Regions from separate parts of the Virgibacillus salarius genome, predicted to be linked through region 2. Evidence: riboswitches for the same ligand, from Rfam matches in the RefSeq annotation. Region 2 holds a riboswitch; each other region holds the start of a gene.

Region 1 (5,460 bases), on a different contig from region 2:
ATTAACCACGCCCATGTAGCACTAGCATCCTTTCGTTCCAAAAAGATAATAGAAACACCTAAGGCAATATTAAAAATTAAAATAAATCCTAATAAGTATGACAGTATTTCCATAGTCTGACAAATCCCCCCTTACATGAAAATTGTTTTAGTTCGTGCCATGTCTTATCCAGTAACAATTTTCTATTATCCTCCCCAAACTAGACTGTTCCTATTTTTAAGGGTGAGGACATCAAATTACGCTAAAGTAGAAAGAGTATATATCCATCACCTCTACAATCAATAATATAGCATACATTTTAATTTGTCGTTAGCTTAGCAGAATGCAAGCGCTACCTATTATTTATAGAATAAATGATATTAGCTTATTGTATTAAATTTTATCCTTTTTATGTACCTTGATGCTGTTATAAAGCACTTCATATGAAAGAAAACCATAACCTTTCTACGTATCAAATCGTATTTACGATTCATAAATGTGGTACTGACATCATGAATGAACATTATATATGATCTCATTATTAATAACACCAGCGTATCTTATGTTTTTGTATATCTAACAGTCTTTTCGTTAAGGGTTACTTTGAACTGTTTAACCAGGTCAAAAAAAAACCTATACCAGCTACTACTAGCATAAGCGTATTATTTCTTCGCTACTTGTCATCTAGCTTGTTTAATGCTTGCTCCAAATCCTCCCAAATATCTTGCCAAGCCTCTAAACCCACCGATAAACGGATCAGCTGCTCCGTTATTCCCATCATGTCACGCTCAGCTTCTGGCACAACCGCATGTGTCATTGTTGATGGATGTTGTATAAGCGTCTCTGCATCTCCTAAGCTAACTGCAATTTTTAAAAACTCCAAGTTATTTAAGAACTGTTGAACATCGTATTTATCCCCAACTAATTCAAATGATATAACTCCAGCACCACGCTTCATCTGCTTTTGATATATCGCAAAATTTGGATGCTCCCTATCACCTGGATAATAAATAGTTGAAATCCTTGGATGAGTACCTAATTTCTCCACAATCTTTTCTGCATTATCTGAATGTCGATCAAGCCGAATCGGCAGTGTTTTCAAACCCCTTAATAATAGCCAAGCATCAAATGGCGAAAGAACGCCTCCAATATCTTTTTGTGTCGTCATGGCAACACCGTCAAGAAATGAACTTCTTCCTACTACCAAACCACCAATTACATCTCCGTGTCCGCCAATATATTTTGTAGCACTATGAACAACAACATCACAACCAAATTCCAGTGGTCGCTGAATATAAGGGGATGAGAAGGTATTGTCTACAACGACCGGAATATGGTAGCGCTTTGCAACCGTTGCTACCATTTGTAGATCGATCAGCTTCATGGTGGGATTAATTGGTGTTTCAATATAAATACAGGTTGTTTCTGGCCTTAGACAAGCCAAAACCTCTTCCTCACAATTCATTTCTGAGAAATCATGATTAATATGATACTTATCCTTTAACATGGATAACAATCCATACGTACAGCCATAAAGCCCGGAAGAACAAAGAATATGATCATTTGCTTTTGTTAGTGAAATTAATACCGCTGAAACGGCAGCCATTCCAGAGGAAAAAGCCAACCCTCGCTCCCCTCCTTCTAATGCCGCAATCCGCTCTTCCAAAAGCTGTACAGTAGGATTACCTAAACGCGAATATACAAAACCATCCTCTTCCCTTGCAAAACGCCGCTCTCCTTGTTCTGCTGAATCAAATGTAAAAGTAGAGGTTTGAAATAAAGGAGCTGCTAAACTTCCTAACATCTCTTCTGAATGATAACCTTCATGAACAACCTTCGTCTCCAATTGCTTTTCTTTCTTCTTCACATCCATTCCTCCTCACGTAAACTCTTGTAAACTGACCACCTATATATATCCTATTCAAATAAACGCATAAATGAATACGTTTTCTTTAGAGACGTTATCTTTGCTTTTTTTCTGGAGCAATTCTAAAATAGATTTACTTTATACCGGAAGAAGGGATGAAACCTTATGAACGCTAATCAGGATCGGAACGGTATGATCTACACATCATCAGCATACATATTATGGGGATTTCTACCAATCTATTGGAAGCTTCTTGACCATGTTTCTCCAGGGGAAACATTAGCTCACCGCATTATTTGGTCTTTCGTCTTCACATTTTTACTTGTTCTCATTATGCGTAAATGGTCGGATTTTACGAAGGAATGGAAGGAATTGCTTCATAATAAAAAGAAGCTATTTGGTATTTCTTTGGCTACGCTAGTAATTAGTCTAAATTGGTTAATATTTATTTGGGCCGTTAATAGTAATCATGTTGTTCAAGCAAGTCTGGGCTATTATATTAATCCACTTATAAGCATATTACTAGGAATTATCGTATTAAAAGAAGCCTTTACTTTCCGTCAAACTATTTCATTTATTCTAGCAGGAATCGGTGTGCTTTATTTAACGATAAGCTATGGTGTGTTTCCTTGGGTGTCATTATTACTTGCCATCAGCTTTGGACTGTATGGTTTATTGAAGAAAAAGGTCGATATCGGACCAATGATAGGGTTAACCATTGAAACCATGCTTATTCTCCCCTTCGCAATTATTTACCTAGCCATTTACCCTGATAACGCCTTTCAGCTTCATGAATTCTTTTCATCTACGAACCTATTATTAATGGGTGCAGGTGTTATGACAGCAATTCCCTTGTTACTGTTTGCAAGTGGAGCGAAACGCATTTCTTTAGCAATGGTCGGATTCTTGCAATATATTGCACCAACATTAATGTTATTACTAGGCGTATTTATATATAAAGAAGCCTTTACTTCTGCTCATTTAATTGCTTTCGCGTTCATTTGGATAGCTCTAGTAAACTTTATGCTTACGAGCTACCGAAGACCACTGAGGAAAAAGCATGTATAAAAAGATATAACATGCTCTAGGTTTTCTTACGTTTTGGCGATGGTATTATGCCTGCCTTTTGTTACGATTTAAAACTAGTGGTTGACAAAAGATTATGTACACCTATATAATATTCAATAATTTAGAAAAATACATCTCTTATCAAGAGCGGTGGAGGGAATAGGCCCTGTGAAGCCCAGCAACCAAAAAGCGATGAAATATTGCTTTTTACGGTGCTACATCCTACAGATCCATTTTATGATCTGGAAGATAAGAGGAGGAAAGGTTAAATCCAAGCCCTCTTCTTAGGAAGAGGGCTTTTTCATTTTCCCCCTCTTCCTCCAGACACAAGGATTGCTATTCAGTAACTGGCCACGTCAATACTAGTCGTGGCAATACAGAACTACAAACTATCCTAGGAGGAATGAATAATGGCAAAATTTCACCAGAAACAACCAGATACAGTATTACTACACGGAGGTCAGGTGCCAGACCCAACCACGGGTTCTAGAGCTGTCCCTATTTATCAAACAACATCCTATGTTTTTCGTGACACGGAGCACGCACAGAATCTATTTGGCCTTACCGAACCGGGTAACATTTATACACGGATAGGGAACCCTACCGTAGATGCTTTCGAGCAACGAATTGCCGAATTAGAAGACGGTGTAGCAGCAGTAGCAACAGCATCTGGAATGGCAGCTATTACCTTTGCTATCCTAAATGTTGCTAGTACAGGAGATGAAATTATAGCTGACAGTAATTTATACGGTGGTACTTATAATCTATTTGCAAACACACTTCCTCGCTATGGTATAACGGTTAAATTTGTTAATGGCAAGAACAAGAATGAAGTCGAAGCTGCTATCACAGATAAAACAAAAGCAATCTTCGGTGAAATTATTACGAACCCTAGTCTGCACATCTTTGATGTCGAGACCATTGCTGCTTTAGCTCATTCTTATAATATTCCTTTAATAATTGATAATACATTCGCACCTTATATTGCTAAGCCGATAGCATGGGGAGCAGATGTTGTGGTCCACTCCGCTACAAAATGGATAGGAGGACATGGTACGACCATTGGAGGTGTTGTCGTTGATGGCGGAAGGTTTAATTGGAATAACAGCAAATTCCCTGGCTTTACAGAACCAGATGAGAGCTATAATGGCCTCCGTTTCATTGATGTTGGTCCTGCGGCTTTTGCTACTAAATTAAGGGTACAATTATTGCGTGATATTGGTGCGTGTATTAGCCCGCATAATGCGTTTTTACTATTACAGGGTTTAGAAACCTTGCATCTTCGTATTCCTCAACATAATAAAAATGCACAGATAATTGCCGAATACTTAGCTAAAAATCCTGCGATCGAATGGGTGAACTACCCAGGTTTACAAAGCCATTCATCAAACAAGCGAGCTAAAAAATATTTTAGTGAAGGTGCTGGATCTATCATCACTTTTGGAATTCGAGGGGGGAGAGAAGCTGGACGACAATTAATTGAATGTATTGAATTATGGTCACATGTAGCTAATGTTGGTGATGCAAAATCACTAATTATTCATCCTGCTTCAACAACGCATCAACAACTAACCGTTGAAGAATTAAAAACTAGTGGTGTTACGGAGGAAACAATTCGTCTATCGATTGGTTTGGAGTCTGTTACCGACTTATTATACACCTTAGATGCTGCTATCGCTGAAGCTACTGGCGAAGCAAAAACGATAACAACCAATGATTCCGTCGCTATCAGTTGGCTACTTAGCTCTCCGTTTGATCGTAATAATGGAAATATACGAAAAAAAACCATTGCCGTATACGGCTGGGAAGATGCAGGAGAGAAAGAAAGGGAAAAAGTCAAACAGCTACAATCTATTGGTTTTGAGCTTTATTATATAAGTCATTCAACAACTGAAGAATCTCAGCATGTGTTCAGAGACTTATCAGCTATTCCAACTGAGCTTGATGCTGTATGGTTTCTCCAATCAGACCTCCCATCAGGTGTTATCGAACAAGTTATAAATAAACAAGGAAAAATAGTATGGTTGGAACAGCCTTATCAAAATAGTACTTTAGAATATGCCAAAGCAGCTGGGATCACTGTTATTACCGCAAAAAATCCTTATGACGAGTTTTTAGCATTGCGATCACAAGACGATGCTTCTGACCTCACTCATGTTTGAACGAGCAAACAGTATGCTGGAATCAAACTAATTTTAGAAATTTAGAACTAATTATTTATGTAACAAAACTGTTTCACTTTTAGAAAGGAGGTTTACTTTTACTACCGATTGGAAAAATTATAAATAACCTTCCCTTACTGATCGCCTGTTATTGAAGGCGATCTTATTTTATCCCGTATATAACTGGCAGTAAGATCCCTACTTCAAGCAATAAAGTAAAACCAATATGGGTAAATGTGGGGATCGACTGTCAGTAAATGTCCGATTAATTGAAAGTCCTTTAGGTCATACCCTTGTGGTACTAGCAATCAGTAAGGGATAGACAAAAGCCCCAGCGGATTGAGGTTTCACTTTATTTCCTTCATTGAACAAGTTATGAAGTAC
Region 2 (5,460 bases):
AGCCATGAGGAAAGTAAAAACGTTTTTCACATGGAAAACAGAGAAATACTAGAAATCTTGGAGTAGTCCATCTTTATATTAAACAAACTACTTGCTGGTAAGTGACCAACAAGTAGTTTGTTTTACTTGATTACTGATTTTCTTTACGTTCGATAATCATCTCAACGAATAAATCAATTTGTTTCTTTACTGCAATTGGGTCGTAACGATAAAAAATATCAAAGTCATTATAGAAGATTTGATCTTGTTTATGAGCTTGTAAATTTTTCCAAACAGCAGAATCTTTCAAGTCTTGTAAAGCTGTCCCTTCATTTTCAGGGTCATACGTGGTTAAGAACATATAATCAGCTGCATAGTCAGGGAGTACCTCTAGAGAAAGCTGTTTCGTACTTTCTCCTTCACTGTTCTTCTCTGGCATCTTTAATTTGAGCGCATTATACAAGGCTTGTCCACCTCTACCCGAATTATCACCAAAGGTCCACAATTCCCCTTTGTTTGTAAGCTCATAAATGCCAAATGTTTCATCCGGCTCGATAACACCCTCTAATTTTTTACGACCTTCCTCTCCTTTTTTATGAAAGTCAGTGAGGAATGCTTCTGCTTGATCCGGCTTACCTGTGATGTCACCGAATAGCTTAACGGTTTCTTCTACATCGGATGTAGTACCGTATGGGATATGAATGGTTGGAGCGATCTTAGATAATGCCTCGTAATTATCATCATACATAACGACGATTAGATCCGGTTTTAGCGATAATACTTTTTCTTCATTGAGTGGATAGCCAACATCTGTTGCATCCTTTAATAAATCTGATATAAATGGATTATCAAATGCTGTTGGTTCAGCACCTACTACGTTTGCACCTACGGACAGTAGTTCGCCCCCGTAGTAGTCGGTGACAATTCGTTTTGGTTTAACTGGTATATCGACATTCCCTTTAGCGGTTTCAAAACTACGCATTTCTTCTTGTTTATTATTATCTTCATTGCTATCTTGATTTTCTGATTCTTCTTCTGAGCTATTATTACCACCACATGCTGATAAGAAGACAGCAAGAATAACTAGAAAAACTGGTAAGCGCAATTTTTTAATCATTTTCAATCTCCTTAGCTTATGATTTTTGATATAGATGCCTTAATAGCGCTTTATTTCTTGAATTAAATTTATCGTTATGTGAAGATACCCTTGCTTTTGCTGTTGCATCAGGTTCTAATAATAGTTTTGCTTGATTAACGGCATTCGCTGCATCTACAAATGCTCCAGCAATTAAGTGTACCTTCCCATCAAACGATAAGATATCACCAGCTGCATAAAGACCTTCAATGGAAGTAGCTGATTTCGAGGTTCCTTTTACAAAGAAATCCCTTTCTATTTCAATATTTAAAGGGCTTTCTTTAATAAACGTTAATTCTCGTTCATAGCCATAGCTAATGATAAGCGCATCTGTTTTCACTTCTTCTTCTTGATTTGTCTCGTGGTTTCGTATTTCCACGGCTTCGATTTGATCGCCTTGTGCATTAGCATGCAACTTCTCAATGGTTGAATTAAAATGGATGTTAGCTGTAGAATTCATGATTTGCGAAATATGTGCTTCATGTCCTGTAAATTCATTTTTACGATGCACCATATGTAGCTGCTTAGCTATTGGTTCTAATTCGTTAGCCCAATCAATGGCTGAGTTTCCCCCACCAGATATGATAATGTTTTTATTTTTGAAATGCTCAAGACTTTGTACGGTATAATGCAGATTTGTTACCTCAAATCGATCTGCACCTTCAATATCAATTTTAATTGGATTTAATATACCGCCACCAACTGCAAGAATTACTGTTTTACTTAAATATTGATTACCAGAATGGGAAGTTAATACAAATAGGTTATCTTCATTTTTCTCTATTTTTGTAACTTTTTCGTTGAGAATGACTTCAGGATCGAATGTCAATGCTTGCTCTGCCATTTGATCAATTAAGGTAGCTCCAGTTACAGGAGTTAATCCACCTACATCCCAAATCATTTTCTCTGGATATACGTGTACCTTACCACCAAGCTTTGGTTGATATTCTATAATACGAGTTGATAAATCCCTCATGCCACTATAAAAAGATGCATATAAACCTGCTGGTCCACCACCAACAATAGTTACATCTGTAATATCTAAATGTTGCATATTATAATTACCTCCTTCGCCATTGATGATAATGAGAATCATTATCACTATGACTAATTATACAGAATTTTTTTAGTAAAGCAATAAACGGTTAGAAAAATAAATGACAGGTTTATAAAAAATTTTCAAATAGTAATTGACAGGATGTCGCAAGCGTAGTATTGTATATATCAATTACAAAATATAAACTTCTTATTCAGAGAGGTGGAGGGAATTGGCCCTTTGAAGCCTCGGCAGCGGACTTTACAAAGTACTGTGCCAAATCCAACAAGTCATTTGTGCTTGGAAAATAAGAAGAGAGCGCCAATAGATATGGAAATCTCTTCTTACAAACAAGGAGGGATTTTTTTATTCGGAACAAAATTTTATAGCGTAACTTCTTATCCAGAGAGGTGGAGGGACTGGCCCTTTGAAACCTCGGCAACAGACTCTATGAAGTACTGTGCCAAATCCAGCAAGCTAAGAGCTTGAAAGATAAGAAGAGGATAGTATATGGATGCCTCTTCTTAACTGAAGAGGCATTTTTAGTACAGACATAAAGGAGTGATACATCATGATTACGTTTGAACGTGTAAGTAAAATTTATAATGGAAAGCAACAACAAATAAAGGCATTAGAAGATGTGAATTTGCACATTGAAAAAGGTGAAATCTTTGGTGTTATCGGTTTTAGTGGTGCTGGGAAAAGTTCCCTTATTCGTTGTGTGAACCTATTAGAACGTCCCTCTTCGGGAAAAGTAACGGTTAATAATCAAGATTTGCTAAGCCTTTCTCCAAAGGATCTACGTGAAGCTAAACGAAGCATCGGGATGATTTTTCAGCATTTTAATTTATTAAATGCTAAAACAGTATTCGCAAATGTAGCGATGCCGTTATTACTTGCTAATGTACCAAAAGATGAAGTGAAGCGTCGGGTTATAGAACTACTAGAGTTTGTTGGATTAAAAGATAAAGCAGATAATTATCCAGATCAACTATCTGGTGGACAAAAGCAGCGTGTAGGAATTGCTCGTGCCCTTGCTACGAAGCCAAAGGTATTATTATGTGACGAAGCAACTTCAGCACTAGATCCAGAAACTACGAAATCAATTTTACAGCTGCTAAAGAAGATAAATGAAGAATATAACCTAACCATTTTGATTATTACGCATGAAATGGGGGTTATTCGCGAGATTTGCGATAAGGTAGCGGTATTGGATGAGGGGAAAGTAGTAGAAGCAGGTTCCGTATTCGAAGTGTTTGCACAGCCAAAGACAGAGATTGCACATAAATTTGTACGGTCTGTGATGCATGATGATATTCCTAGATCCGTATATGAGCTGTTAAAAGTGCTGGATCAACGTCAGAAAATTTATCGAATTGTATTCCTTGGGGAATCGACGGGACGACCGCTATTATCAGAAATTGCTAAGCAATATGCGGTTGATGTAAATGTGTTATTTGGCAGTATTACGGAGCTACAGGGAACACCATTTGGCAATTTAATCGTCAAACTAGATGGTGATGAAAATGAAATAAATCGTGCTATCATGCATATTCACCAACAGAAGGTAACGGTAAAGGAGGTGCTAGCAGATGTTAGTTAATGGTCAACAAATTGTGGAAGCATTATGGGAGACTATTGTAATGGTTGGCGTTTCCTTGCTTTTTTCGTTTGTAATTGGTCTAATCTTAGGGATTTTACTTGTTGTCACAAGAAAAGGTCATTTATGGGAAAATAAAGCAGTTTTTACCGTATTAAATGCCATTATAAATGTGTTCCGATCTATTCCGTTTATTATCTTAATGGTTGCTGTCATACCATTTACTCGTTTGGTAGTTGGAACTTCAATTGGAACTGCGGCAGCTATTGTTCCAATGATTTTATATGCTGGCCCATATATTGCTCGATTAATAGAAAATTCACTACTAGAGGTTGATCCAGGTGTGATGGAGGCAGCACAGGCTATGGGTGCAACACCTAAACAGATAATTATGCGCTTCCTTATTCCAGAAGCGCTTAGCTCCTTGTTATTGGGTATTACGATTGCCACCATTGGACTCGTAGGTGCATCTGCCATGGCAGGTGCAGTAGGGGGTGGAGGCCTTGGCGACTTAGCTATTACTTACGGATATCAACGCTTTGATACATTGGTTATGATTATCACCGTAGGGATTCTCGTTATTATGGTTCAAGGCTTACAATCTACAGGCAATTTCATTTCTAAAAAAATTAGACGTCGGTAATGACTATTAATTTGAACGCTTTTTTCTAGCTATTTTTTAAAGCATTTATCGTTAAGTAACGTATTTAAAAATAAGGAGAGAACAGCATGAAAAGAATAACCATCCGTTTTTTATTGATTATATTGACAAGCATTATCACAGCATGTTCGAGTAGTGATGCAGCTACAACAGTGAAAGTCGGGATTAGTGGATCAGATACAGCCATTTGGGATTACGTGGCAGAAAAAGCAAAAAAAGAAGGGATAGATGTCGAAATCGTTCGTTTTTCTGACTATGTTCAGCCCAACTTAGCATTAGCTGAGGGGGAAATCGATGCAAATGCTTTTCAGACGGTATCTTATTTTGATGCTTTTATTGAAGAACATCATTTAGATTTAACCCCAATTGCAACAACAGTTATTGCTCCAATGGGCTTATATTCTGAAAAGCATGATCGTCCAGAAGATATTCCAGAAGGTGGAACCATTGCCTTAGCAAAAGAGGCAACAAATATGGGGAGAGGTCTATTGTTGTTACAGGACGCAGGGTTGATAACGTTAGAAGAAGGATTTGATGGCAATGGTTCATTAGATAAGATTGTTGAGAATCCAAAGAATCTTCAATTTGAATTGCTAGTGGCTGGTCAAACACCGCGTGTTTTACCTGATGTCGATGCTTCTATTATTAATAATGGGATTGCAGTTGATGCAGGTTTTAGCCCGTTAGATGATTCCATTTACCATGAAGATGAAACAGCAACGCCATATATAAATATCATCGCTGTCCAAAAAGAGGATCAAGATGATGAAGTGTTGAAGAAATTAGCAGATATTTATCAAACCGAGGATGTTGCGAATTTTATAGAAAAAGAAAGAGACGGAAATTCAATTCCAACGTTCGTACCGTTAAATGAAATAGGACATTAGACAAATAATAATATAGAGAGGTGAAGAAGATGACTATCGTTACAGGTAATATTGTGGAACTTAAAAAGCGAATTGCAACTTATATTGATGCGAATAAAGAAAGATATATAGGGATTAGTCATACCATACATGAGAACCCAGAAATCGGAAATCAGGAATTCT
Region 3 (5,460 bases), on a different contig from region 2:
GCAGGGGTTTCATATTTCCGCAGCGGTGGAGACACATATTCATGCTGATTTTGTATCTGGTGTCACAGAACTATCTCGGCGTACGGGAGCGACGATTTTTTATTCGACGGAAGGACCGAACAATGGAGGGTATGATTGGGATGATTGTTTAACCGTTCAAGGATTACGAGACCAAGACATTATAACCATCGGTAATGTCCAACTCAAAGCAATACATACTCCTGGTCATACACCAGAACACATGGCATATGAGCTAACAGATAAGGCGACAGCCAATTTGCCAATGGGGATATTTACGGGTGACTTTGTTTTTGTAGGAAATGTAGGTCGCCCAGATCTTCTTGAAAAGGCGTTAGGTGTGAAAGACTCTGCTGATAAAGGAGCTCGGCAGCTGTTTAAGTCGCTACAAAGGTTCAAACAATATGCTGATTATATACAGATTTGGCCAGGTCATGGAGCTGGAAGTGCATGTGGTAAAGGTCTTGGCTCCATACCTACTAGTACAGTAGGATACGAGCGAATGTATAATCCGGCATTTCAGTTTACAGAGGAGCAGCCCTTTGTGGACTTTTTGCTTCATGGCCAACCAGAACCACCCGCTTATTTTGCCAAGATGAAAGCAATAAACAAAAGGGGAATGACACCGTTAGCCAATGTGCCTGCCGGTGTAGAATTTCAATTACAGGGAGACTGTATCGCAGAATTAGCAAAAGACAAGAAAAATATAGTCATTGATACTCGAAATGCTATCGATTATGCTAATGCTAGTCTTCCAGGAACAATAAACCTTCCATATCCCGGGTTATTTGCTGATTGGATAGGTAAGCTCGTTGATTATGAGTCCAACATCTATTTCATAGCTGAGCCATATCGCTTTGATGAATTAAGAGAAATCGTTATAAGCATTGGTATGGATAAGCTTAGGGGGTTTTTCTCTACATCGTTAATTCAAACGGCATCCAGTCTACGTTCGTACCAAAATCAATCACCAACAGAGATTGAACGAAGGTTTCAAAAGAATGAAGTGCAAATTTTGGATGTGCGTTATCAAGATGAATGGGAGGAAGCACGCATTCCAGAAGCAATACATGCTTCGCTGCCACATGTAAAGGAGCGAGTCAAAGAGCTGTCCACAAGTAAGCCGATAGCTGTTCACTGTGCCTCTGGAAAGCGTTCTGCGATAGCCGCAAGTATATTATTAAATGAAGGCTTTGAAGTAATTAATATACGAGGCGGAATGCTACAATGGAAAAATGAGGATTTAGGTTGGACGAAATAGGATAGTAAAACGATTCCTTCCGTCAAGTTTTTGAAGAAACAAGAGAGATGCTTGACAGGAAGGAATTTATCCTATAAAATGACTGAAAGTCAGTCAAGAGAAATGAATACTATGAAAGGGGCGGTGATATGGATAATAAAAAGGAAAAAATTACGAAGTCTGCTATTCATGTGTTTCGTGAAAAAGGGATAGAAAAAACAAAGGTTTCCGACATTGTAAAAGGCGCAGGCATCGCACAAGGAACCTTTTATTTATATTTTCCCTCGAAACTTGCAGTTATGCCTTCAATTGCTGAAGTGATGGTAGAACGAATCGTAGAAGAAATGGAGCGAAAAGTAAATCGAGAAACGGCATTTACGGATCAATTAGGTCAAGTCGTCTCCATTATATTTGACCTGACAAAGGAATATCGGGAAATATTTGCGCTGATTTTTGCTGGATTAGCCTCAAGTGACTATTTGAGTGAGTGGGAAAAAATCTATGAGCCTTATTATGCCTGGATGCAAGAATTTCTTGAGCAACCAAAGGCTGCTAGTAAATTACGAGATTCGATTGATATTAACGGAACAGCTAAATTACTAATTGGCCTAATTGAATCGGCCGCTGAACAATCCTATCTGTATGACCAACAAGACGAGGAGTCTGCTAAACAAAAACAACGAGAAGTCTTAGAATTTGCATTACATGCATTATGTAAGTAATTGGACTTGGTGTAATCCAAGTTTTTTATTATAAGTTAAGAAAGTATAAAATCAGTGCAATGACTGCGTTAAGCCAAGTAGTTATTTTGAAATGTTTGATGTATATTGGCAATGCCCCTACGAATTACTTCGCTTTCCGCGGGCACGGCTTCAACTAACTTTGCAAAGAAGAACACGTTGCAAAGTTAGCTGAAGGACAAACCCCACGGAAAGGGAAGTGGGCAGCCGGAGTGGTGGTCAAGCAATAGCTATTATTCCATAATAGCTACTAGAGGAAGCGTAAATCTGAGCATTTAGTGATAAGGACTGAGCGAATTTTGCTCCGGTTTTCTAAAAATATAATGACTGAAAGTCAGTCATGTGGTAAAGGATGAAATACAGAAATGAATAAATCATGGATATATGTTGTATTAACGAGTGTTTTTGAATTGATCTGGATCTATGGATTTAATACCGCTAACGCTTGGTGGCATTGGGTCCTAATCATAGGAGCTATCCTTTTAGATCTCCATTTCCTGTCTAAAGCTTGTGAAAATCTACCAACAGGTACCGTATATGCGATATTTGCTGCTGCGGGAACAGTAGGTACAGCCATCATGGATATTTACTTGTTTGGTGGAAGTTTAAATGTAGGAAAAATGTTCTTTATGTTGATTCTAGTTCTAGGGGTTATTGGCTTAAAACTTTCTGATCAACCGGAACAGTCTGAAGCGACAAAGGGGGTTCAATCCTAATGGGTTGGTTATTTATTGCGAGTGCATCTGTATTTGAAATGTTAGGTGTCTTAGGTTTACGTCTCTATAGTCAACAGAAGACTATACGAAATGGACTGCTTTATATTGGTGGATTAGGTGGTTCATTCATCTTTTTATATGCATCCTTCTCGTATTTACTTGTAAGTGTGGCATATTCTGTGTTTATTGGCATTGGAACGGCCGGTGCGGTATTGATGAACATGATTTTCTTTGGTGAATCTACGAATAAGTATCGAATTGCTAGTTTGATTGCGATTATTATTGGAGTTACCGGGTTAAAAGCATTATCATAAGCATATTAGAATACACATGCTTTTGGGAGAATAGTACGTTCACATTTAGGTGATTCTTTTCATGATCTAAAAAAATTTATTGTCACATCTGGCTTGTTTTTTGTATATAACATGAATATCAAACTATTCTCATGTTTTGGAAAAAGGCATTGACTTTTTCTGGAAAACCATTTAATATATCAAACAATACAGTCATAGATTTTAATTCTTATCAAGAGAGGTGGAGGGAAAAGGCCCTTTGAAGCTTCGGCAGCAGGTTATTCTAACACTGTGCCAATTCCTACAGACAATGGTCTGATAGATAAGAAGAGTGCAAGATACCGTACAAATTACTCTTCTTATCACATGGATAGGAAGAGTTTTTCATAGCATGTTTATGTTTGCCTCACTGCCTATTTCCAGTACATTTGTTTGCCTAGACCTTACGCCTTTATTTTTAAGAATAACGTAGGAGGGATAATGCGTGACAAGTCATATGCTGTCATATCAAGATTTTACTGTTGATCCTTTTAAAGATTTTCTCCCTGAGGATGAAACGAAAGGAGCCTCTACCATTTTAAGTTGGGCATATGAGCAATATGGGGATTCCATCGTTTATGCATGTAGCTTTGGCGCAGAAGGTATGGTGCTAATTGATTTAATAGCAAAGGAGAAATCCGATGCAGAGATTGTCTTTCTAGACACAGGGTTACATTTTCAAGAAACGTATGATCTCATCGATGAAGTGAAAAAAAGGTACCCTGATTTGCGGATTCGCTTAAAGCAGCCTGATTTGACAGTGGAAGAACAGGCAGCAAAGCATGGCTCAGCCTTGTGGAAGCGACAGCCAGATCAATGTTGTTTCATTCGTAAGATCAAGCCTCTTGAAGAAGAACTAGATAAGGTACCTGCTTGGATATCTGGACTTCGTAGAGAGCAGTCACCAAGTCGTAGTAAAACAGACTTTGTGAATAGGGATGAACGATTTAAAAGCATTAAAATATGTCCGTTAATTTATTGGACTTGGGACGATGTATGGAATTATATTCAAAAACAACAATTGCCCTATAATGAACTGCATGATAGAAATTATCCAAGTATTGGGTGTATTCCTTGTACCTCCCAAGTAGCCGACTCTGATGATTTACGTGCAGGTAGATGGACGGGGCAAACGAAAACGGAATGTGGCTTGCACACCACGGTTAATAAAAGCGAATCGTGATGATCTGAGTATTCATCTTTTTTATTTCGTTTAATTCCTAGTAAATTAATTGGTATACTAAGTATTTGATTGTATAGGTATAAAAAAGAACTTAATAGTGAGGTGGAACGTGTTGTCGTTGAATGTAACAAATAGCCCTTTTAATCACGAACAAATAGAACAATTAAATCTCCTGTTACCTACTTTAACGGATCATCAAAAGGTTTGGCTAAGTGGTTACCTTTCAGCTTTTATATCAAAAGAAGTCCAATCTGGTAATCCAGACCCCCAAGCCGTCAGTCAAGCAACGAATGCTGGCACAGATCCGAGAGAAGTAACCGTATTATATGGATCGGAGACAGGGACTGCCCGCTCATTAGCAGAATCGATGGCTGAAAAGCTAGACGCAGCGAATTTTTTGGTAACTTGCTCCGCGCTTGATGACTTTAAGCCAAAGAAATTAAAGAAGACAGAGGATGTATTAATTATAACGGCAACCCATGGAGAAGGTGATCCACCGGATAATGCGATCTCTTTCTATGAATTTCTTCACAGCAGAAAAGCACCTAAATTGGATCATTTGCGTTTCGCAGTGCTAGCGCTCGGTGATGAGTCGTATGAATTTTTCTGTCAAACAGGAAAAGACTTTGATAAACGCCTAGAAGAATTAGGTGGAGAGAGGCTATATGACCGAGTAGATTGTGATTTGGATTTTGATGAGCAAGCGTCTGAGTGGATGACGGGAGTACTCGGGGTTTTAAAGCAGTCATCTGAAGTTGTTGACAATACCGTTCTAGCAGGTCAACAAACGGCAGGCACGTTCGTTTCCGAACAACCTGGTTTTTCAAGAACAAATCCATTTATGGCCGAGGTTGTGGAGAATATTAATTTAAGTGGTCGCGGTTCCAATAAGCAAACCCGCCATCTAGAATTGTCCATTGATGGGTCTGGCTTTACCTTCAAACCAGGAGATAGCTTAGGGATATTTCCGAAAAATGACCCCGTATTAGTCGATCAACTTATGAAGGCGATGAATTGGGATGCAGAACAAACTGTATCTGTGAATAAACAGGGGGAAATTAGGTCATTACGAGAAGCTTTACTTTCCCATTTTGAGATTACGGTTTTAACGAAGCCACTAGTAGAAAAGGCAGCTACATTATTTGCTAATGAAGCATTAACCGATCTATTAACAGCAAGCAATAAGGAAAATTTAAAGTCGTATCTTGAGGGAAGGGATGTTCTAGATTTA
Region 4 (5,460 bases), on a different contig from region 2:
AATGCCTACATATATTGGCTTATCTATATGCTGTGTTTCTTCGGCAAGCTCGATAATTTTTTCTTTACTGTATATTGGTTGTGTTAGAAAGTAATCAGCACCTCGATCTATTTTTCTTTCCATTCTCTTAACAGCTTTATCTAGTCTTGCAACATTGGGATTAAAGGCCGCACCAACTTGAAACTTAGTAGGTTGTCTAAGTGATTTACCAGAGAATGACAAACCTTGATTAAATTGTTTTATGAGTTTAATTAAGTCAAGTGATGTTAGGTCGAAAACCGATGTTGCCCCAGGGAAATCTCCTATTTTAGTAGGGTCTCCAGTAATGGCTAGGATTTCATTGATCTCAAGTGCATGTAATCCCATTAGATGTGATTGCAATCCGATTAAATTGCGATCTCTACAAGTTAAATGCACGAGTGGTTTGATACCAATTTCCTGTTTGATTTTTGCAGCGATTGCTATATTGCTGATTCTAGGTGTTGCCAATGAATTGTCAGCAAGTGTAATTGCATCAATACCTGCTTTATCTAAAGCTCTAATCCCTTCCAAATACTCCTCCGTATCTAAGTGTTTCGGTGCGTCGAATTCAACGATAATAGAATGTCTTTGCTTTACCATATCTATTAAGCGGGGCTCTTTATCTATTGGACTATTACGAATTTCAATCGGTTCTGCTTTAGGAATTACTTCTTTTTCCTGTAACGGCTCTAAATCTTTAACGCCCTCTGCAATTGCTTGAATATGGGCGGGAGTTGTTCCACAACATCCTCCAAGAAGCCTTACCCCTTCATTACGAAAATCTTTGGCACAGCTTTTAAAATAATCTGGCTCATTTTCATAGATAAGTTTTCCGTCACGATATGCAGGAAGACTAGCATTTGGATAAGCTGCAAGAAATGACCTTTCTAGTAAAGGGACCTCCTTTAAAGAATCAAGCATATGAAATGGACCTAAGCGGCAATTAATTCCGACAATATCTGCTCCTGTGTTTTGTAACCGTTGTAATGCCTCTGGTAAAGGGATGCCGTTTTGTAGTATACCTGCCTCATGCATGGATACATTCGCTATAATTGGTAGCGCTGTCTCTTCTCTAGCTATTTCAAGTACAGTTGTCAACTCTTCTAGATCGTAGTAGGTTTCTAAGATTAGACCGTCTACCCCCTCCAATAGTAAACAATATAACTGTTCTCTAAAGCTTCTCTTAATTTCATCATTCGTGGCTTGAAGTGTTTGTGTACCATGTATACCACCAATCGTTCCAAGCACAAATACATCCTCACTAGCCGTTTGCTTTGCTATTTTTATAGCGGCTGTATTGATTTTTTTTACTTGATCCTCTAATCCATATCTGGCGAGCTTAATATAATTGGCACCATACGTATTTGTTTGAATTAAATCAGCACCAGCATGAATATATGCTTGGTGAATTTGTGCAATTTGTTCTTCTAATGTAAGATTTAATTCTTCAAAGCAGTGATCCACTCCATAGGAATAAAGTAAAGACCCCATTGCACCATCACCAATAAGGATTCTTCTATCTAATTCAGTTAATAAATCCATCTCTCATCACACTCCTTTCCAATTTTTATTTAAAAAAAGACACCCTACTAATACGAAGAATATATTCTTCTTCAAGTGGGTGCCTTTAGTCGTCTAATCAGCATAAGCGAAAGTTATTTAAGTAGCTTTACTTCGACTTTGCAAATATGGCCATTGGTGTTCCAATAAGCGCAACATACGAACAAAGTGGAGTAATAATGAAAGAAGTGAAAGAATTATTTTCCTATCACTTTCTCTTTACTTTTGGTTTTAATGGATAGCGTTTTTTCTCCGTTGTGTCAATTTGTGTAACCTCTCCTTCATGAACCGTAATTACTAATGATCCAAACTCGACCCTTTGAATTGCTGAAATAATATCGTTTATTTTCGTATCATCGATCTGTGCCATCTGATCCCTCCTTTTAAATCACCAAAATAGTTAGAGAAAAAAATAAAAACCTCTTTTCAGATTGAAAGAGGTTTGATTGGCTTATACATTACAGTTCCCATCTTTCAAACAACTTTCGTTTGCTGGATTTAGCACCGTATTACTCTTTTTGAATGAGTATGGTTGCCGCAGGATCAATGGACCAGTTTCCTCCCCTGACTCTCGATAGGTAAATTATGAAGTTTTGATTGTACTCATTATCTTAGAAAGTAAATAGACTGTCAAGAGAAAATTTTAAAAAATTATTACATTTCAAAAATACGATAGCTAAGTGGCTGTATTATTAATGGATCGGTTTTAGAATCCAATGCTTTCCTGATCATTCCTTGTTTTGATAGGAACCATTCACTAATAGATTTAGTCTCGTCCATGATAGAATGGATGCTAAGCTTTGTTTTCATTTTTCCTGCGTGTAAAATAAAAACTAGGCGCCTATTTATATTCCTTTTTTCATAGCAAATAAGATTTGCTTCATTATCATCATAAATAAATCTGAAATTACCATAATTGCCAAAAAGGGGATCTGTTTTTCGCAATGTGATGAGTGTTTGAATGAATTGAAATAGTTCAAGATTTTGCCTGTTGGTGTTCCATTCCATACATGAGCGACATCCAGGATCTTCACCACCTTGCATGCCAATTTCATCACCGTAATAAATGCAGGGTGTTCCCGCAAATGATAGTTGAAATAAATACATTAATTTTACTTTTTCTACATTACCATTTGCTAATGTTAACACGCGAGGCGTGTCATGACTATCCAAGAGATTAAAGGCTACTTCATTAATATTTCGTGGGTACATATGCAGTAATGTTGAAATTGACGCTGTAAAGTCAGATGCTTTTATTTCATTTTTGCTAAAAAAATCAATGACACTGTTTGTAAATGGATAATTCATAACTGCATCAAATTGGTCTCCATGTAGCCAAGGCATTGAATCATGCCAAATCTCACCTAAAATATAGGCATCTGGTTTGGCCTCTTTAACTGTACGACGGAAGTCTCTCCAGAAAGAATGGTCAATTTCATTAGCAACGTCTAAGCGCCAGCCATCAATGTCGAATTCCTTAATCCAATAACGAGCCACTTGTAATAAATAATTTCGTACTGCAGCGTTTTCTGTATTTAATTTGGGCATTGTCGATACAAAAGCAAACGTATCGTAATTTGGTACTGGTTCCGTACGGATAGGAAAATCTTTTATATGAAACCAATCCGTATAACTTGATTGCTCCTGTTTTTCTAGTACATCCTGGAACGGAGGAAAGTAAAATCCACTATGATTAAAGACAGCATCGAGCATTATTTTTATTCCACGCTGATGACATTTTTTAACCAATTCACGAAACAGCTTCTTGTCTCCAAATTGTGGATCAATTTCCATGTAATCTATCGTATCGTACTTATGATTTGAGTGCGCTTTAAAAATCGGTGTCAAGTATATTCCATTAATTCCTAATGCTTCTAAATAGTCAAGGTGGTTAATTATTCCTTGGAAATCTCCTCCAAAAAAATTAGTGGGGCTAGGGCAGGTTGAATTCCAAGGTAAACTTCCCTTAGGATTTAATTTCTCATTATCATTTGCAAAACGTTCAGGGAATATCTGGTACCATATTGTTTTCTTAACCCAGTCAGGTGGGTTGAAAACATCTGTTTTGTTCAAGTATGGAAAACAAAAATAATGAGCTATGTCTTTAGGAAGATGTGTAAAAAATCCTCCCTCACTGTAAATATAGGATTCTTCATCGTCAGAACAAATGAAAGCATAACGCATTCTTCGGAATGTAGGTTTTACTTGTGTAAACCAAAAATCATGGAAATGAGTAGAGCCTGATTTTTCCATCGGTTTTATGGTTGTCTGCCATTGACCATCTATCCAATCATAAGGATCACCATGGATAAGATCAATGGATTGTATATCACTCTTTTTTGTTTGCAAGAAAATATGTAATGTATCACAGTCATATGCATAGGCGAAATTATTTTTTGGTCGGTGATAGATAGCTTCTTTGTGCATTTTTCTCCTCCTTTGTACAATCGTTTGCGCTATTTTAAAAATAAGACGAAAATTTAAGGAATGTTTATCCCATATATAACTGACGATAAGACCACACTTCAACCAATAAAATGAAAACAATATAGGGAAGCGGGGGATAAACAAAACCCCAACAGGTTGAAGATTCACTTTATCGATTATCTTAACATTATTTATTTAATAATGTAAGCGCTATATTATTAGAAGAGTAAATAATATGAAGTTTCTAAATTTCAGTTGTGTTTTTAAAGAGAATCTGTATAATTAATATACAAAGATTGCGCAAACGTTTTCATTAAAAATGCAATCTTTCAAATTAATAAATTTAGGAGGAGTACAGGGTGAAAAAAAGCTTCATTTATTTATTTGTATTGGTAGTAGTGGCTGGGATTCTAGTCGCTTGTGGACCAGATCAACCAAAGGAAGACTCTAGCAACGATGGGAAAGCCGCAGAGAATGAAATGCCGGAAAAACCAGATTCTCTGAAACTTTGGGTGAATGCAGAGGAAAAACAACAAGAAGCAGTTAAGCAAATCACGAAAAATTATACGGAAGAAACAGGTATTAAAGTAGACATGGTTCCAGTGGATATGTTGGAGCAGGTTGAAAAACTGGACGTGGAAGGACCTGCTGGGAACGGCCCTGATATCATTTTTCAACCACATGATAGAATTGGTGATTTAGTACTTAGGGGATTAGTAGAACCAGTCAATTTCGGAAATAAAGAAAGGGATTACACAGATACCGCATTACAAGCTGTACAGTATGAAGATAACTATTGGGGATATCCTGCCGTCATTGAGACGTATGCAATGTTCTATAATAAATCGTTAGTAGAACAGACACCGGAAACAATGCAAGATATTATGTCAATTGCGGAGAGAGATACAGATACAAGTAGTGATGAATTTGGATTCTTAATGGAAGCAGCTAACTTCTATTTTGTTTATCCTTTCTTTTCTGGAAATGGAGCATATGTTTTTAGGAATGAAGCTGGTAACTATGATATTTCAGATATTGGATTAGCTAATGAAGGATCTGTAAAAGGAGGGGAACTTGTACAAAAATGGTTTGATAATAACTATATTCCTCAAGATCTGACTCCAGATATTATGAATGGTTTATTCCAAGAAGGAAAAGTTTCAACTGTTATCAATGGACCTTGGATGGTACGAGAATACTCGGAAGCTTTAGGTGATGACCTGGGTGCAGCTCCATTACCTGTTTTAGAGAATGGAGAAAATCCGAAGTCATTTGTAGGAGTTAAATCCTATATGTTGTCTTATTATTCCGAGAATAAGGAGTGGGCAGAGCACTTAATGGCTTATATTACCAACTATGAAAATTCGATGATTTATTACGATGTTGCTGGAGAGATTCCTGCTCGTGATGATGCGATGGAAGATCCAGTAATTGCGGATGATTCGATCTTTT

The links. A riboswitch is a leader RNA that binds a small molecule or an ion and turns the genes downstream of it on or off. The one in region 2 is predicted to bind S-adenosylmethionine.
Region 1: it holds a riboswitch for S-adenosylmethionine, as region 2 does, so the genes downstream of both, ABDZ84_RS09565 (PLP-dependent aspartate aminotransferase family protein) here and ABDZ84_RS01520 (methionine ABC transporter ATP-binding protein) in region 2, are expected to answer to the same signal.
Region 3: it holds a riboswitch for S-adenosylmethionine, as region 2 does, so the genes downstream of both, ABDZ84_RS11920 (phosphoadenylyl-sulfate reductase) here and ABDZ84_RS01520 (methionine ABC transporter ATP-binding protein) in region 2, are expected to answer to the same signal.
Region 4: it holds a riboswitch for S-adenosylmethionine, as region 2 does, so the genes downstream of both, ABDZ84_RS06375 (YezD family protein) here and ABDZ84_RS01520 (methionine ABC transporter ATP-binding protein) in region 2, are expected to answer to the same signal.

The regions. Positions count from the first base shown of each region.
Region 1 is NZ_BAAACY010000070.1:11,533-16,992, reverse strand. Features, by position in the region: gene cls (cardiolipin synthase) at 1-113, opposite strand, end outside; gene megL (methionine gamma-lyase) at 653-1,846, opposite strand; gene rarD (EamA family transporter RarD) at 2,012-2,914, shown strand; SAM riboswitch class I at 3,050-3,170, shown strand; gene ABDZ84_RS09565 (PLP-dependent aspartate aminotransferase family protein) at 3,325-5,076, shown strand.
Region 2 is NZ_BAAACY010000008.1:60,979-66,438, reverse strand. Features, by position in the region: gene ABDZ84_RS01535 (hypothetical protein) at 1-8, shown strand, start outside; gene ABDZ84_RS01530 (ABC transporter substrate-binding protein) at 131-1,096, opposite strand; gene ABDZ84_RS01525 (NAD(P)/FAD-dependent oxidoreductase) at 1,113-2,168, opposite strand; SAM riboswitch class I at 2,358-2,464, shown strand; SAM riboswitch class I at 2,546-2,649, shown strand; gene ABDZ84_RS01520 (methionine ABC transporter ATP-binding protein) at 2,722-3,753, shown strand; gene ABDZ84_RS01515 (methionine ABC transporter permease) at 3,743-4,393, shown strand; gene ABDZ84_RS01510 (MetQ/NlpA family ABC transporter substrate-binding protein) at 4,480-5,298, shown strand; gene ABDZ84_RS01505 (M20 family metallopeptidase) at 5,328-5,460, shown strand, end outside.
Region 3 is NZ_BAAACY010000088.1:105,176-110,635, reverse strand. Features, by position in the region: gene ABDZ84_RS11940 (MBL fold metallo-hydrolase) at 1-1,279, shown strand, start outside; gene ABDZ84_RS11935 (TetR/AcrR family transcriptional regulator) at 1,408-1,980, shown strand; gene ABDZ84_RS11930 (DMT family transporter) at 2,364-2,714, shown strand; gene ABDZ84_RS11925 (DMT family transporter) at 2,714-3,028, shown strand; SAM riboswitch class I at 3,234-3,336, shown strand; gene ABDZ84_RS11920 (phosphoadenylyl-sulfate reductase) at 3,504-4,229, shown strand; gene ABDZ84_RS11915 (assimilatory sulfite reductase (NADPH) flavoprotein subunit) at 4,342-5,460, shown strand, end outside.
Region 4 is NZ_BAAACY010000043.1:29,155-34,614, forward strand. Features, by position in the region: gene ABDZ84_RS06370 (bifunctional homocysteine S-methyltransferase/methylenetetrahydrofolate reductase) at 1-1,563, opposite strand, end outside; gene ABDZ84_RS06375 (YezD family protein) at 1,790-1,951, opposite strand; SAM riboswitch class I at 2,046-2,162, opposite strand; gene ABDZ84_RS06380 (glycoside hydrolase family 13 protein) at 2,236-4,008, opposite strand; gene ABDZ84_RS06385 (sugar ABC transporter substrate-binding protein) at 4,368-5,460, shown strand, end outside.